DNA from 3 places in the Larsenimonas rhizosphaerae genome. Region 3 is predicted to be linked to each of the others. Evidence: predicted binding sites of a transcription regulator. Region 3 holds the regulator's gene; each other region holds the start of a gene.
The links. Region 3 encodes sigma-54, which starts transcription at its own class of promoters, with help from an activator protein. Its sites were predicted from a motif close to TGGCACNNNNNTTGCTNT; they were not measured.
Positions count from the first base shown of each region.

Region 1: the regulator sigma-54 is predicted to act here: its motif matches at 1,393-1,410, upstream of OQ287_RS08005 (P-II family nitrogen regulator).
Region 2: the regulator sigma-54 is predicted to act here: its motif matches at 2,529-2,546, upstream of glnL (nitrogen regulation protein NR(II)).

Region 1 covers NZ_JAPIVE010000002.1:322,886-328,085, reverse strand. The annotation lists gene OQ287_RS08015 (alkaline phosphatase D family protein) at 1-682, opposite strand, end outside; gene OQ287_RS08010 (accessory factor UbiK family protein) at 817-1,161, opposite strand; gene OQ287_RS08005 (P-II family nitrogen regulator) at 1,445-1,783, shown strand; gene OQ287_RS08000 (ammonium transporter) at 1,817-3,064, shown strand; gene OQ287_RS07995 (P-II family nitrogen regulator) at 3,216-3,554, shown strand; gene OQ287_RS07990 (peroxiredoxin) at 3,744-4,379, shown strand; gene glsB (glutaminase B) at 4,521-5,200, shown strand, end outside.
Region 2 covers NZ_JAPIVE010000002.1:312,603-317,802, forward strand. The annotation lists gene glnA (glutamate--ammonia ligase) at 330-1,739, shown strand; gene OQ287_RS07950 (DUF4124 domain-containing protein) at 1,838-2,413, shown strand; gene glnL (nitrogen regulation protein NR(II)) at 2,578-3,651, shown strand; gene ntrC (nitrogen regulation protein NR(I)) at 3,641-5,053, shown strand; gene OQ287_RS07965 (IclR family transcriptional regulator) at 5,055-5,200, opposite strand, start outside.
Region 3 covers NZ_JAPIVE010000001.1:1,286,792-1,291,991, reverse strand. The annotation lists gene mgtE (magnesium transporter) at 1-471, opposite strand, end outside; gene OQ287_RS06025 (HPr family phosphocarrier protein) at 503-772, opposite strand; gene rapZ (RNase adapter RapZ) at 759-1,652, opposite strand; gene ptsN (PTS IIA-like nitrogen regulatory protein PtsN) at 1,663-2,130, opposite strand; gene hpf (ribosome hibernation-promoting factor, HPF/YfiA family) at 2,143-2,445, opposite strand; gene OQ287_RS06005 (RNA polymerase factor sigma-54) at 2,527-3,960, opposite strand; gene lptB (LPS export ABC transporter ATP-binding protein) at 4,082-4,807, opposite strand; gene lptA (lipopolysaccharide transport periplasmic protein LptA) at 4,814-5,200, opposite strand, start outside.

The sequences.
Region 1 (5,200 bases), on a different contig from region 3:
TGTAGGCGTGCTGACCGCGATATTCATCGAGGGTTTCTGCCACCTTGCGCTTGGCCGGCGTCATCAGATTATTCCATACGCTGCCATCGTCGAGCATGACCCGCTCCTCGAGCGGGCCATCGGCGTATACGGTATCGCCTGAATGAATGAAGAAATCGGGGTTGACCTTCAGCATGGCGTCATAAATGGTCATGCCACCTCGAGCTTCATCGATCCCCCAGCCCTGCCCGACCACATCACCGGACCATACCAAGCGGATATCCCGGGCACGCGTCGGTGCCAGTGGCAGTGTGCCGGTTACCGGCTCACTCAGGGCGCGGTGATCTCCCGGCGATTCGAACCATACCCGGTAGTAGAGGTGATCCCAGCCGCGCAGTCCTGTGGCATCGAGCTTGCCGGCCAGGCCGGTTTCCGGCAGAAGGCCGAGTCGCGGCAGCCGTCGTGCCTGCTTGAAGGCCGGGTTGTCGGCAATCTCGACATGCATGAAGGCTGCCCGATCCGCTTGGCTCCAGAGCACGGCCCGGTCACTCAGCACATCGCCGCTCATGACCCCGGACACCGCCTGCGGCCGGCGATGTTCAGCCAGCACGATCGCCGGGGCGCCGAGAATGCCCGTTCCCAACAGCCCTGCGCCGGCACCGGCCTTGAGCCCCCATGACAGAATGTTCCTGCGTTTCACCATGATCTACCTCCCGGGTTGGTGGCCGAAAGTGTGGTCAGCAGGCATGACAGTCTGAGGTCAGGCCGGTGACGAGCCCATGACGCAGGTATAAAAAAACCCCGCACGGTGGCGGGGTTACAGCATGGTTCACCGAATCAGGCAGCGCCTGGCGAGCCACTTTCCGGGGCAGCCGAGGTGTCTTCACCCAGATCGCTTTTGGCTTCGGCATTGGCGGTCGTGGTGGTCTTGCCACGCAGGCTGTCCAGCTGGGATTCCATACTGGCGACCTGCTGCTCCAGTGCCTCGACACGAGACCGTGTGCGCTGCAGCACATCCATCATGATGTCGAAATCTTCTCTGGATACCAGATCAAAGCGATCAAAGGTGCTTTTCATTGCACTTTGTACACTGCGCTGAATATCTTCAGGCGCATGCGATACGTCCTGCAGACGATCGCCCAGTTGCTGGGCAAAGCGACTGAATACATCCCTATTGGCCATGGTCGTTCCCTCATTGTTCAACTATGTGCTCTACAGGATACGCATGACGACCGCAAAACGCCTAATGATCCACATCACTCGCCTCATGCACCCCCACAGTGCAAGTACGCCCCACTCGCCCCAAAAGAGCCTCCATTTGGTGCGTCGCGCCAGCGCCCTGTGCACCACAACGATACACAGCCGCACCACTCTGAATCCAAGTGGTTGATTAAAAAGGAACAGGGTATGCATTGGCATGGTGCCTGCCATGTTTTACCAGGAGACACCTCAAGGAGAACAAGGCATGAAGCTTGTCACTGCCATTATCAAGCCATTCAAACTCGACGATGTGCGTGAGGCGCTGGCCGATAACGGCGTTCAGGGCATCACTGTCACCGAGGTCAAGGGGTTTGGCCGACAGAAAGGGCATACCGAACTCTACCGCGGCGCAGAATACGTGGTGGATTTTCTTCCCAAGGTAAAAATAGAAGTCGCTGTGGATGACAGCCGGGTGGAGGGCGTTCTGGACGCCATCTGTCAGGCCGCCAACAGCGGCAAGATTGGCGACGGCAAACTCTTCGTTACCCCTCTGGACAACGTGATTCGTATCCGTACCGGTGAGCACGGCCCCGATGCGGTGTGATCTCCCGGAGAACGCCATTCAAGGAACAGGACCATGAACGATCTGATCGAAGTCAAATACGCACTTGATACCTTCTATTTTCTGATGACCGGCGCGCTGGTGCTATGGATGGCTGCCGGCTTTTCCATGCTCGAGGCAGGACTGGTACGTGCCAAGAACACGACCGAAATCCTGACCAAGAATATCGCACTGTTCGCGATTGCCTGCACCATGTACCTGCTGGTGGGCTACCACATCATGTACTCAAGCGATGCCGGCGGCTTTATGCCCAGCCTGGGCTTCCTGATCGGTGCCGAACATACGCCTGAAGAGGTACTGGCCAGCGGAGGTGATGTTTATTACTCCGCACGTTCGGACTTCTTCTTCCAGGTGGTGTTTGTGGCCACGGCCATGTCGATCGTCTCCGGCGCGGTGGCAGAGCGCATGAAGCTCTGGGCATTCCTGCTGTTCTCCGTGATCCTGACCGGCTTCATCTACCCGATTCAGGGGTACTGGAAATGGGGCGGCGGCTTCCTTGATACCGCCGGCTTCCAGGACTTTGCAGGCTCAGGTGTCGTGCACCTTTGTGGTGCCACGGCAGCCCTGGCCGGGGTTATCCTTCTGGGCGCTCGCAAGGGCAAGTTCGGCAAGAACGGTCAGATCAACGCCATTCCGGGGGCCAACATGCCGCTGGCAACACTGGGTACGTTCATCCTGTGGCTCGGCTGGCTGGGTTTCAATGGCGGCTCCGAGCTCAAGATTTCCGATATCGGTGAAGCCAACGCGGTAGCGCAGGTCTTCGTCAACACCAATGCCGCTGCTGCCGGGGGCGTGCTGTCTGCCCTGATTCTGGCACGCCTGTGGTTCCGCAAGGCGGACCTTACCATGGCGCTCAACGGCGCTCTCGCCGGCCTGGTGGCCATCACGGCGGAGCCGCTGGCTCCTTCTGCCCTGGGCGCCACTCTGGTTGGTGCGGTAGGCGGGCTGATCGTGGTTATCGCCATCGTCTCGCTCGACAAGCTTAGAATCGATGATCCGGTCGGTGCGATCTCGGTACATGGCGCGGTAGGTATCTGGGGGCTGCTGGCAGTGCCACTGTCCAACGTTGATGCCACCTTCAGTGCTCAGCTGCTTGGCATCGCCACCATCTTTGCATGGACCTTCGTGGCCAGTCTGGTGGTCTGGGCCATCATCAAGGCCGTCATCGGCCTGAGGGTCAGCGAAGAAGAGGAATACGAAGGCGTCGATATCACCGAGTGCGGCATGGAAGCGTATCCGGAATTCATCGGCAGCAAAAAATAAAACGATTGTTGAGCTGGCGTGCTCTCCTGGCCCCCTTGCGGGGCCTTTTTTCATGATCAGGACAACGCATTTTTGTGGGAGTGCAAAAGCCGTTGTATGCTTATGCACAAGCAAGGGATACACCCTTATCGATACCGCAGGGAGAGAAGCAATGAAACTGGTCTCCGCCATAATAAAACCGTTCAAGCTTGATGACGTTCGTGAATCCCTTTCAGAAGTAGGTGTACAGGGCATCACCGTCACCGAGGTCAAGGGATTCGGCCGCCAGAAGGGGCACACCGAGCTGTATCGTGGCGCCGAGTACGTGGTCGACTTTCTGCCCAAGGTAAAACTTGAAGTGGCCGTCGATGACAGCATGATCGATCAGGTGATCGAAGCCATTACCAGTGTGGCCAACACCGGCAAGATCGGTGACGGCAAGATTTTCGTATCTCCGCTGGAACAGGTTATCCGTATCCGTACCGGCGAAACCGGCAAGGATGCGGTCTGACATGCGGTTCTGATGATCTGCAACGCGCCTTCGGGCGCGTTTTTTCATGTCGGTAACACAACGCCACTTGAGAAACGGGCCAATCACCACAATGCTTGTCTCATGGACGTTCCTGTCAGCCTCTACGCTTTCGGCGCATGCGCAGAACGCCTTCCTGTTCATTGATGCAGAACCCTGAAGGAGGTTTTCATGGCACTTCGATTGGGCGATACCGCACCGGACTTTACCCAGGACAGCACCGACGGCCCCATCCGGTTTCACGACTGGGCAGGCGACAACTGGGTGATCCTGTTTTCGCATCCGGCCGATTTCACACCGGTATGCACCACGGAACTGGGTGAGGTCGCCCGCCTGAAACCGCAGTTCGAGCAGCGCAACGTCAAGGCGATAGGCCTCTCGGTCGATTCTCTGGAAGAGCACGGCCAGTGGGGCAACGACATTGAGCGTACCCAGGGCTGCGGCCTCAACTTTCCGCTGCTGGCCGACAGCGACCGCAGCGTCAGCACGCTGTATGACATGATTCACCCCAATGCCGACAGCACCAACACCGTGCGTTCGGTATTCATCATCGACCCGCAGAAAAAGGTCCGTTTGACGCTGACCTATCCAGCCAGCACCGGGCGCAACTTTACCGAGATCCTGCGGGTGATCGACAGCCTGCAGCTGACCGATGGGTACAAGGTGGCTACGCCGGTCAACTGGACTGACGGCGACGACGTGATCATCGTGCCTTCGGTGGATAATGACACCGCCAAAACCCTCTTCCCGAAAGGCTGGGACGAGAAAACACCTTACCTGCGCGTCACGCCGCAGCCCGACAAGTAAGTAACAGACTGACGTGCCTCGCTCCGGCCTGCTCCCCTCACGGGACAGGCCGGGCAACGTTGACCATTCAACGCTTTATTGTCCGCCAAAGCGCGGTACACTCGCCGTCTCAGAGAGCCACTGGCGGTGAGTACCCCCTTCATGCAGTCCCTCCTTAAAACGATTCTTGATGATGTACGCCCCCTGCTGGGTCAGGGGCAGGTAGCACGTTATATCCCGGCACTGGGTGAAGTAGATCCCAACCAGCTGGGGATCGCGGCCATGGGCGTTGACGGCCAGCTTTTTACTGCCGGTGCGGCGGATACCCCGTTTTCGATTCAGAGTATTTCCAAGGTGTTCAGCCTCGTGCAGGCGATTCAGCACTCGGGCGAGGACATCTGGTCACGGCTGGGGCATGAGCCTTCCGGCCAGGCCTTCAATTCACTGGTACAGCTTGAGTTCGAGCAGGGCCGGCCCCGTAACCCGTTCATCAATGCAGGCGCACTGGTCATTGCCGATATCAACCAGTCACGCTTTGCTGCACCCATCCTGTCGATGCGGGATTTCGTACGTCGCCTGGCCGATAATCCGACCATCATTTCCGACGATGTCGTCGCGCAGTCCGAGTACCAGTACCGCTCACGCAATGCCGCGATGGCGTATCTGATGCAGTCCTTCGGCAATTTCAACAACGAAGTTGAAGATGTGCTGAGAAGCTACTTCCACCACTGTGCGCTGGCCGCCAGCTGTGTGGATCTGGCACGTGCCTTCTCCTTTCTGGCCAATCAGGGGCGCTGCATTCACAGCGACGCCCAGATCGTCAGCCCGCGCCAGACCCAGCA
Region 2 (5,200 bases), on a different contig from region 3:
TGTCAGGGTGTGTTGCACCAGGAGGGAGCGTTCGGTATTCATTATGTGTCATATTGGTGCATGTCATGGCCGTGCCAGAGAGATCCGAGCGATGGCAGGACGGTGTTTCGGTGAAGAAAGGCATTTTTGTATTTTGATTTATGCTTTAAAACAGATGCTTGCATATTGCATGTGATGCCTCGCCCCATTTTGGCACGCTCAATGCATTGCAATTGCACAGTCAAAAGGCAGTCTGCACTCAAACAAGGCGCCGACTACACTTTATATCCGTTAGTTCGTTGCAGCATTACATACGCCATCTCGAGCCAGGCTCATATTGGAGGAATACCATGGCAGATAAAACGCTTGCCCTGATTGAAGAGCACGACGTCAAGTGGGTCGACCTGCGGTTTACCGATACCAAGGGCAAGGAACATCACGTCACTATCCCGTCCCGCTCCGTTGATGACGAGTTCTTCGAAGTTGGTCAGATGTTCGACGGTTCCTCCATCGAAGGCTGGAAGGGCATCAACGAGTCCGACATGATCCTGCTGCCGCAGGATGGCACTGCCTATCTTGATCCGTTCACCGAAGACCCCACGCTGGTGCTGCGCTGCGACATCATCGAGCCGGCCACCATGCAGGGCTACGAGCGTGATCCGCGCTCCATCGCCAAGCGCGCCGAAGCCTACCTGAACAGCACCGGCCTGGGCGATACCGCCTTCTTCGGCCCGGAGCCTGAGTTCTTCATTTTTGATGAAGTGCATTTCAAGACCGACATGCAGGGCTCGTTCTACCGGATCTCTTCCGAAGAAGGCGCCTGGTCAACCGACTCCACCACCGGTGAAGGCGGTAACATGGGCCACCGCCCGCGTGTGAAGGGTGGCTATTTCCCGGTACCGCCGGTCGACAGCTTCCACGACATTCGCGGTGCAATGTGTAATACCCTCGAAGCCGTGGGTCAGAGCGTTGAAGTACACCACCACGAAGTGGCCAACGCCGGTCAGAACGAAATCGGCGTGAAGTTCAACACGCTGGTCAAGAAGGCTGACGAAGTTCAGACCATGAAGTACGTGATCCACAACGTGGCGCACGCGTACGGCAAGACGGCCACCTTCATGCCCAAGCCGATGGCTGGCGACAACGGCAGCGGCATGCATGTTCACCAGTCTTTCTGGAAAGACGGCGAAAACATGTTTGCAGGTGATGAGTACGCGGGTCTGTCTGAAACTGCGCTTTACTACATCGGCGGCATCATCAAGCATGCACGTGCCCTGAACGCGTTTACCAACGCGTCCACCAACTCCTACAAGCGTCTGGTACCTGGGTTTGAAGCGCCGGTCATGCTCGCCTACAGCGCGCGTAACCGCTCTGCATCACTGCGTATTCCCTATACCTCCAGCCCGAAAGGCAAGCGTGTCGAGCTGCGCTTCCCTGACCCGACGGCCAACCCGTACCTGGCATTCTCTGCCATGCTGATGGCCGGCATCGACGGGATCAAGAACAAGATCCATCCTGGCGACGCGATGGACAAGAACCTGTACGACCTTCCGGCAGAAGAAGCCGAAGCCGTACCTACAGTGGCTTCAAGCCTTGAAGAAGCCCTGCAGGCGCTCAGGGATGACCACGCCTTCCTGACCGAAGGTGGTGTGTTCACTGATGACATGATCAAGGCCTACCTTGAGCTCAAGGAAGAAGACGTAACGGCCCTGCGCATGGCGCCGAGCCCGATCGAATTCGACATGTACTACAGCCTCTGATCGCTGTGTTATCGAAAGGCCCCGCTTCGGCGGGGCTTTTTTTGTGCTGAAATACGCAGTACACGCTCTGATCGGGCGGCAGGCAGGCGAGGAGTGTCATGAGGAAAAAAGGGGCAGGCATCGCAGCGCTTTTGCTGCTGGCAGGGGCATGGGGTGCCCAGGCTGCCACGGTATATCGCACCGTGGATGAACAGGGACAGGTGCACTTTTCCGACCATCCCCTGCCGGGAGGCAACCCTGTATCGGTACCCACGCCCGGCGTGGTACCTGCCGTACCCAGGGGGATGGCAACGCCGTCTGCCTCGGTTCAGCAGGACGCTGCATCAGCGTATCGGCGCTTTGTGATTGATTCACCGGCGAACGAGTCGACGATTCCGCCTGGCTATGCCGGTGATATCCAGGTCTCCGTAACGGTGGTGCCTGCACTTGAGAAAGTGCATCGGGTTCGGCTGATGCTGGATGGGCGCGTCAGCCAGTCGGCGCTGCATGCCACGGTCTTCATGGTTTCCGGAGTCGAGCGGGGCGAGCATACCCTGCAGGCCGAAATGCTCGACCGCCAGGGCAACGTGTTGCGTCGTACCCCACCGGTGACGGTGTTTGTGCACCGTGCCCGAGTCAATCGCCGGGCCGGACAGGGTCCGGTTGGCGGCGTTTCAGGTGTTAATACCCCCTGAACGGGCATTCGGAAATAAAGGAAAATCCTCCTTGCACCTTGATGGTGCATCATTGGCGCCCGGTCCTTTATCCTTTGCGCTCTCGGCGCGCATGTTATGCCGGTTGTGCCAATAGTGGCGCGTTTCTTGCACTACCACAGTGAATCACGCTGACGGGGAACAGGATGTACCAACGGCTGCTAGAAAATCTCACCACCGCAGTAGTACTGCTCGATGGGGCGTTACGTGTTCGGTGGATGAACCCGGCGGCCGAGGCCATGCTGGGCATCAGCCTGCTTCGTGTCCGGCAGTCAGGCCTTGAGTGTCTCGAAGATGCACATTCCGATATCGGTGTTCGATTGCGGCAGGCGCTGGCGACGCTGCACCCGTATACGCAGCGCGAGGTGCCTCTGACGCTGAGTAACGGCGGCAGCATTACGGTGGATTACACCGCTTCGCCCCTGTCCCGGGATGAACTGCTGCTGGAGTTCGAAGCCCGGGATCGCCTGATGCGCATTTCCCGGGAAGAGGCGCTGGTAGCGCGCCAGGAAATGGTCAAGGTGCTGACGCGGGGACTGGCTCACGAGGTCAAGAATCCGCTTGGTGGCATTCGGGGCGCAGCACAGCTTCTGGAGCGGGACCTGCCAGATGACAGTCTGGTGGAATTTACCCGGATCATTGTCGAGGAGGCCGACCGGCTGCGGGATCTGGTGGATCGCATGCTTGGCCCCAACGTCATGGTCGAGCATCTGCCCTTGAACATTCACTCCGTGCTGGAGCGGGTGCGTACGCTGCTTCGCGCGGAAACGAATCGTGTCTGCTTCGTGGGCGATTACGACCCCAGTCTGCCCGAGCTTGTAGGCGATGAGCGCCAGTTGATTCAGGCCGTACTGAATGTGGCTCGCAATGGCGTACAGGCTCTGGAGGAGAGTGGCACCGAGTCGCCCAGGCTGATACTCAAGACTCGCGCCCGTCGGCAGTTCACGCTGGGCGCCGAACGGCACCGCCTGGTATGTGAAGTATCCATTATCGACAACGGCCCCGGCATCCCGGAGCAGCTGCGCGAATCCCTGTTTTATCCCATGATTTCCGGCCGTGCCGAGGGCAGCGGGCTGGGGCTTTCCATTGCCCAGTCCATCCTGCATCAGCACCACGGCTTGATCGAGTGCGATTCCGAGCCGGGCAGAACCCTGTTTCGTCTGCTGATCCCCCTGGAACCGACCCCATCAGAGAAGGAGCGTACTGCCCATGACCGATAGCGCACGCATTTATATTGTTGACGATGACCGGGCCATCCGGTGGGTACTGGAACGCACACTGGCCTGCCCGGATCTGGAGGTGGAAAGTTTCGAACGTGCCGAGACCGCCTTTGAAGCCATCGCGCGCCAGCCGCCGGATGTACTGGTTACCGATATTCGCATGCCCGGTGTGGACGGGCTCGATCTGATGGCGCGAACCCGGGAGCGTTATCCGGAACTGCCAGTGATTGTCATGACCGCACATTCAGACCTGGACAGTGCCGTGGCGTCCTATCAGGGCGGCGCATTCGAGTACCTGCCCAAGCCGTTTGATGTCGATGATGCGCTGGCTCTGGTGCGGCGCGCCGTAGCGCATGCCCGCGAGCGCAAGGCGCCCCTGGATATTCCCGAAAGTCTGACCACCGAAATCATCGGCGAGGCGCCGGCGATGCAGGAAGTCTTTCGTGCCATCGGCCGGCTGTCCCAGTCGCACATCACGGTCATGATCAATGGCGAATCCGGGACCGGCAAGGAACGCGTGGCCCAGGCACTGCACCAGCACAGTCCGCGATCACGGGCTCCTTTCATTGCCCTCAACATGGCGGCCATCCCGAAGGATCTGATGGAATCGGAGCTGTTCGGCCATGAAAAGGGCGCCTTTACCGGGGCAACCTCTCAGCGACGCGGGCGTTTCGAGCAGGCCGATGGCGGCACCCTGTTTCTTGACGAGATCGGGGATATGCCGGCAGAAACCCAGACACGACTGTTGCGTGTGCTGGCTGATGGCGAGTTTTATCGCGTCGGCGGGCATACCCCGGTCAAGGTCGATGTACGCATTATCGCCGCGACTCATCAGCATCTGGAGTCGCTGGTCGAGGATGGCCGCTTCCGAGAGGATCTGTTTCACCGCCTCAACGTTATTCGCGTGCATCTGCCGCGGCTGTCGGAGCGCCGGGAAGACATTCCCCGGCTGGCTCACCACTTTCTGGCCGAGGCCTCCAGGGAACTGTCCACCGAGTCCAAGGTGCTGACCCGTGATGCCGAAATGCACCTGGCCTCGCTTCCCTGGCCGGGCAATGTACGCCAGCTTGAAAACACCTGCCGCTGGCTGACAGTCATGGCCTCCGGGCGGGAAATCCTGATTGATGATCTACCGCCTGAGCTGCGTGATATCAGCCAGGACGCAGGGTATGCCGATGACTGGCGGGGGGCATTCCGAGGCTGGGCCGACCAGGCACTTGCTGCAGGCCATACCCACCTGCTCGAACAGGCCGTTCCGGACTTTGAACGGATTCTGATCGAAACGGCACTCAAGCATACCGGCGGACGCAAGGGGGAGGCCGCCGAGCTGCTGGGCTGGGGGCGCAATACCCTGACGCGCAAGCTCAAGACATTGCTGCCGGCTCTGGCCGACGGGGACTGACCTATCGCGGCGGTACCTGAAAGTGGCTCAGCTGTGCCCCGAGCTGGTCAGCGGCCTGTAAAAGCAGATCGCTGTAGAGCGCGACGGTGGCCTCGTCGAAGCGTTCGTCGAGCCCGGTCAGTGCCAGTACACCATGATGGCGCCCCT
Region 3 (5,200 bases):
CACGTCGAGCGTGATGTTGGGGCGGATGGTGATGGTATCGGTATCCATCAACCCGCCCGCCGTGTCCTCCGGATAGGACAGGACGGTCTCGACCCGTTCACGCTCCTGGGCCTCCATCGAATCCAGCACCTGCTGGATGGACGACGTGGGCAGGCGCTGCAGTAGATCGGCCAGGTCATCAGTGTCCAGGTTTTCCGTCGCCGTCAGCAGCTCGGCGGCGTCCATCCTATCGAGAAACTCGTCCTGGACTTCCTCGCTAAGATACAGCAGTACCTCGCCCTGGGTTTCCGGGCCCACCTGTGTCCAGAGTTCCTCGCGCTCACGTGGCGGGCTGGATTCCAGCGCATGTGCCACTTCGGCCGGAACCATGGTGTTGTTCAGCAGGCGCCATATCTGGTCCGTCGCCTGACGGTCAATGGCGCGGTGCAGCCTGTCCATGTGGTCTTCAGTATCGACCGGGTCATTGCTCATGACAGATCCTTGTCATTCATGGACGAGATGTTCAGGCATCTTCGTCAAAGCGGGCATCAAACAGGGCCACAATCGCGTCGAGCGCCGCCTGTTCATCATCGCCGTCCACTTCAATGGTCAGCGGGGTACCACAGGGGGCGGCTAGCATCAGGAGAGCCATCACGTTATTGGCCGTGGCGCTGTGCTGGCCACGGTACACGATAATGGAACTCTGATAGGGCTGGCAGCACTGAACAAGGCGGGTTGCTGCGCGGGCGTGCAGGCCACGCTTGTTCGTCAGCGTCAGTTCACGGCGAAGCATTCGGAGTCTCGTTCAAAACTTTCTGGACGCTTAACTCCCGATGGCGGAGCCTGAGGGAGGGATACTGACCGGCAAACTGACTGGCCAGACGCTCTGCCAGGTAGACTGAGCGGTGCTGGCCGCCTGTGCAGCCAATGGCAACGGTAAAATAACTTCGATTGCTTGCCGTGTAGGAGGGAAGCCAGCGTTCCAGCCATTTGACGATGTCGTTATACATGTCGGTAACATCGCCATAGTCTTCGAGAAACGCAGCAACCTCCTTTTCCTGACCGGTATGGCTGCGCAGGGCGGGTATCCAGTAGGGATTAGGCAGGCAGCGCACGTCAAATACCGTATCGGCATCCAGAGGTACCCCGTGCTTGAATCCGAAGGACTCGATGGTCAGCGTCATCTGGCGGCTGGTGTGGTCTGCTACCTGCGTGGCAATCTGGCTACGCAGTTCGTGCACTGACTGACTGGTCGTGTCGATAATCAGGTCGGCGGCGTTGCGAATGGCAGCAAGATAGGTCTGTTCGGATTCGATGGCCTCGGCCAGTGTCATCTGGCTGCCGCGGGTCAGCGGGTGTCGACGGCGGGTGGCAGCATAGCGCTCCAGCAGGGCCTTTGTGTCCGTGGTCAGGTAAACCACCTGGCTGTCTACTCGTTTGGACAGATCCGCCAGAAGCGCGGGGAAGCGCTCCAGCGCTTCCGGAAGGTTGCGTGCATCAATGCTGACGGCAATGCGTCGCTGTCCAACGCTGCCTGCATCCAGCTCATCGATCAACGGTGCCAGCAGGGTGGCCGGCAGGTTGTCGATGGCATAAAAGCCCAGGTCCTCGAGCGCTTGCAGGGCAATGGACTTTCCTGAGCCGGAACGTCCACTGATAATGACCAGCTGCATGATGAGTACCCTATTGGTGTTGTTGCTGTATGAGATCGGTCAGGGTGTCATGGAGTTCGCGTTGACTGGTTGCATGGCGAAGACGACTGCGGTTTTCGCTGTCGTTGAGCAGCTCGGCAATCTGGCCCAGAAGCGTCAGGTGCGTATCCTCGGCTTCTTCAGGCACGAGCAGCACAAACACCAGGTCCACGGGCTCGTTGTCGATGGCATCAAAGTCGATGGGGTCTGCCAGCCGGATAAAACTGGCCAGTGGCGACTTGCAGTGCGGGTTGCGGGCATGGGGTATGGCTACCCCGTTGCCCACACCGGTACTGCCCAGCCGCTCGCGACCGATCAGGCGTGAAAAGACCTCCTGATCATCCAGACTGGGAATATTCTGAGCGATAAAGGTGCTGAAAAATTCCAGCACCCTTTTTTTGCTTCCGCCCTGAACATCAAACAGCGTGCGTTCGGGCGGAAGGAGTTGATCAAGCTTCATAGTACCAGGATCTCAACGAGCGCCCTGGGCGCGTGCCTGTGCCTTTTCCTTGTGCTTGACCAGCTGGCGGTCCAGCTTGTCGGCCAGCGCATCAATGGCGGCATACATGTCTTCGTGGGAAGCGTCGCCGTGCAGGTCGGCGCCGCTGGCGTGCAGGGTGCAGGCAGCAAGCTTGCGTTCCTTTTCGACGGAAAGGGTCACCTGGACATTGGTGATGTTGTCGTAATGGCGTTCCAGTCGAGAAAGTTTCTGGTTGATGTATTCTCTGAGTGCGTCTGTCAGTTCGACGTGATGACCAGTGATATTGACCTGCATGGCGTACTCCTTTTCCCACGGATGAATACTGGATTGTAACCTTTTTTACTGTCAGGCAAAGCCTTGTCTTTCCGGCGTCATTCAGGCCATTTTCCGACGTTCGCTGGAAGATGGTATACCCAGCGCTTCACGGTACTTGGCGACAGTGCGACGTGCCACCTTGATGCCCTGGTCATCGAGCAATTCAACCAGCCGGGCATCGGACAGGGGGCGCCTTGTGGGCTCTTCACTGACGTATTTGCGAATCCTGGCGCGAATGGCGGCGCCGGAGTGGGCGTCTCCTTCCCCACTTCCCCCTACCTGACTTGAAAAGAATAGCTTGAGTTCGACCACTCCGCGGGGAGTATGGATGAATTTTTGTGTCGTCACCCGCGAGATGGTGGATTCGTGCATGTCGACAGCGCCTGCAATGTCGGACAGGGTCAGCGGTTTCAGGCCTTCTTCCCCCATGTCGATATACCGATGCTGGCGGGCCATGATCTCGCGACCCACTCGAAGAAGGGTGTCATTGCGACTGGCGATGCTCTTGATGAACCAGCGCGCTTCCTGGAGGTGCTGCTTGAAAAAGGTATTGTCATCACTTTTATCGGCACGGCGTACCAGGCTGCTGTAGTCCGGATTCAGCCGAAGACGCGGTAGCGCATCTTCATTGAGCTCGACCTGCCAGCCATGGCGTGTGCTGTGGCGCAGAGTCAGATCAGGAATAACGTACTGGTGGCTGGTACTGTCGAACTGACGGCCGGGATGTGGATCCAGTGCCTTGATCAGGCATGTGATTCGTTCAAGACTCTCATCATCGATGCCCAGCCGGCGTTTCAGAAGCCTTGTATCACCGTTGCCCAGGGCTTCAAGGAACTGGCGAATCAACCGGCGTGCCTGAGCCAGCAGGGGAGTGTCCTGAGGAAGTTGATCAAGCTGAAGCAACAGGCACTCGCGCAGGTCTCTGGCAAACAGACCGGCCGGTTCACACTGTTGGAGCATGATGGCAGTACGTTCCACGTCGGCAACGCTCAGGGACTCGAACCCCTGGGCGCGCAGGCCCTCCGTGATGTCCTCGAGAGGCTGGGCAATCAGGCCATTGGGGTCCAGTGCATCAATCAATCGTTCGGCAATGGCGCGTTGCTGGTCATCCAGGTCCAGCATCATGACCTGCCATTCAACATGCTGCTGAAGGGTATCCTCCGAGGTGTTGCGCTCGATATCGGACTCGCCGGCAGGCGCGACGCTGCTGCTCAGACTGCCAAGGGAAGCATCCTGAAAACTGTCTTCCCAGCTGCTGTCCTGAGACAGTTCGTCGGGAATGCTTTCCTGCCAGTCATCATCATTGTCGGCTGGGCTGGCGCACTCATCGAACAGGTCTTCCTGCTCAAGCATGGGGTTGCTGTCCAGTGCCTGCTGTATTTCCTGACGCAAGTCCAGCGTCGAGAGTTGCAGCAGGTGAATGGCCTGCTGCAGTTGCGGCGTCATGGTGAGGTGAGCGCCGACCCTGAGCTGCAAGGATGGTTTCATCGTTATACGATCCCGGTCGTCACAAGTCCGTGATTACGCTATCGAGACCTGGCGGGACGTGCAAGTCAAAAAACACTATTTGAAGCAATTTTCATGCCAGGGTATGAGATCCTTGGCCTGACTGACATCACAATCTGAATTCATGCCCAAGGTAGACGTCGCGGACATGCTGGTTGGCCAGGATGGATGGCGTATCGCCTTCTGCGATGATCTGACCGCTGCCCACGATGTAGGCGTTGTCACAGATATCCAGCGTTTCGCGTACGTTATGATCGGTGATCAGCACCCCAATGCCGCGCGCCTTCAGCTGGCGAATGATGCTTTTGATGTCACCGACCGAGATCGGGTCCACGCCGGCAAAGGGTTCATCCAGCAGGATGAAATCCGGCTCGGTGGCCAGCGCGCGGGCAATTTCGACGCGTCGACGTTCTCCGCCCGATAGTGCCATGCCCTGGTTATCCCTGATGTGCGTGACATTGAATTCCTGCAGGAGTTCTTCAAGCCTTGCCCGCCGGCCTGCCTTGTCAAGATCGCGTCGGGTTTCGAGAATCGCCATGATATTGTCGGCAACACTCAGCTTGCGAAAGATGGAGGCTTCCTGCGGGAGGTAACCAATGCCTTCGCGGGCCCGCTGGTGCATGGGCAGGCGGGACAGGTCACGGTCATCAATGATGATCGTGCCGGCATCTGCCTGCACCAGCCCTACAATCATGTAAAACGAGGTGGTCTTGCCGGCACCGTTTGGACCAAGCAGGCCGACAATCTCGCCCTGACGAATCGTGAGGCTGATGTCATGGACGACACGACGGCCCTTGAAGCTTTTGGCCAGGTGGGCCACTGACAGTGTTTTCATGGCGAATTACTGGCTCTGACTGTTTTGCGGGTTCAGTGTCATTTCCACGCGCTGGTCGCTGCTGTCCGAACTGCTTGGCTTGCCGCCTCGCGCATTGACCTGACGGCGATCGAGGAAGTACTCGACGTAGGCGCCATTGAAGGTGTCCGGACTCTGGATCAGTTTGGCATTGCCTATCAATTCCACGCGACGGGTGTCGGCGTGATAAATGACCTTGTCACCCCATCCCTGCACCTTGCTGTCCTGCGGATTGGGTTTCTGTTCCAGGTAGGCGCGCTCACCCTGACCGATGGCGGTAACCCGGGAGACATTGCCATTGTTGCCACGCTGTATGTCAACGCGGTTGGCCTTGAGCAGCATGGTACCCTGCGTCATGTCGACGTTGCCGGTATA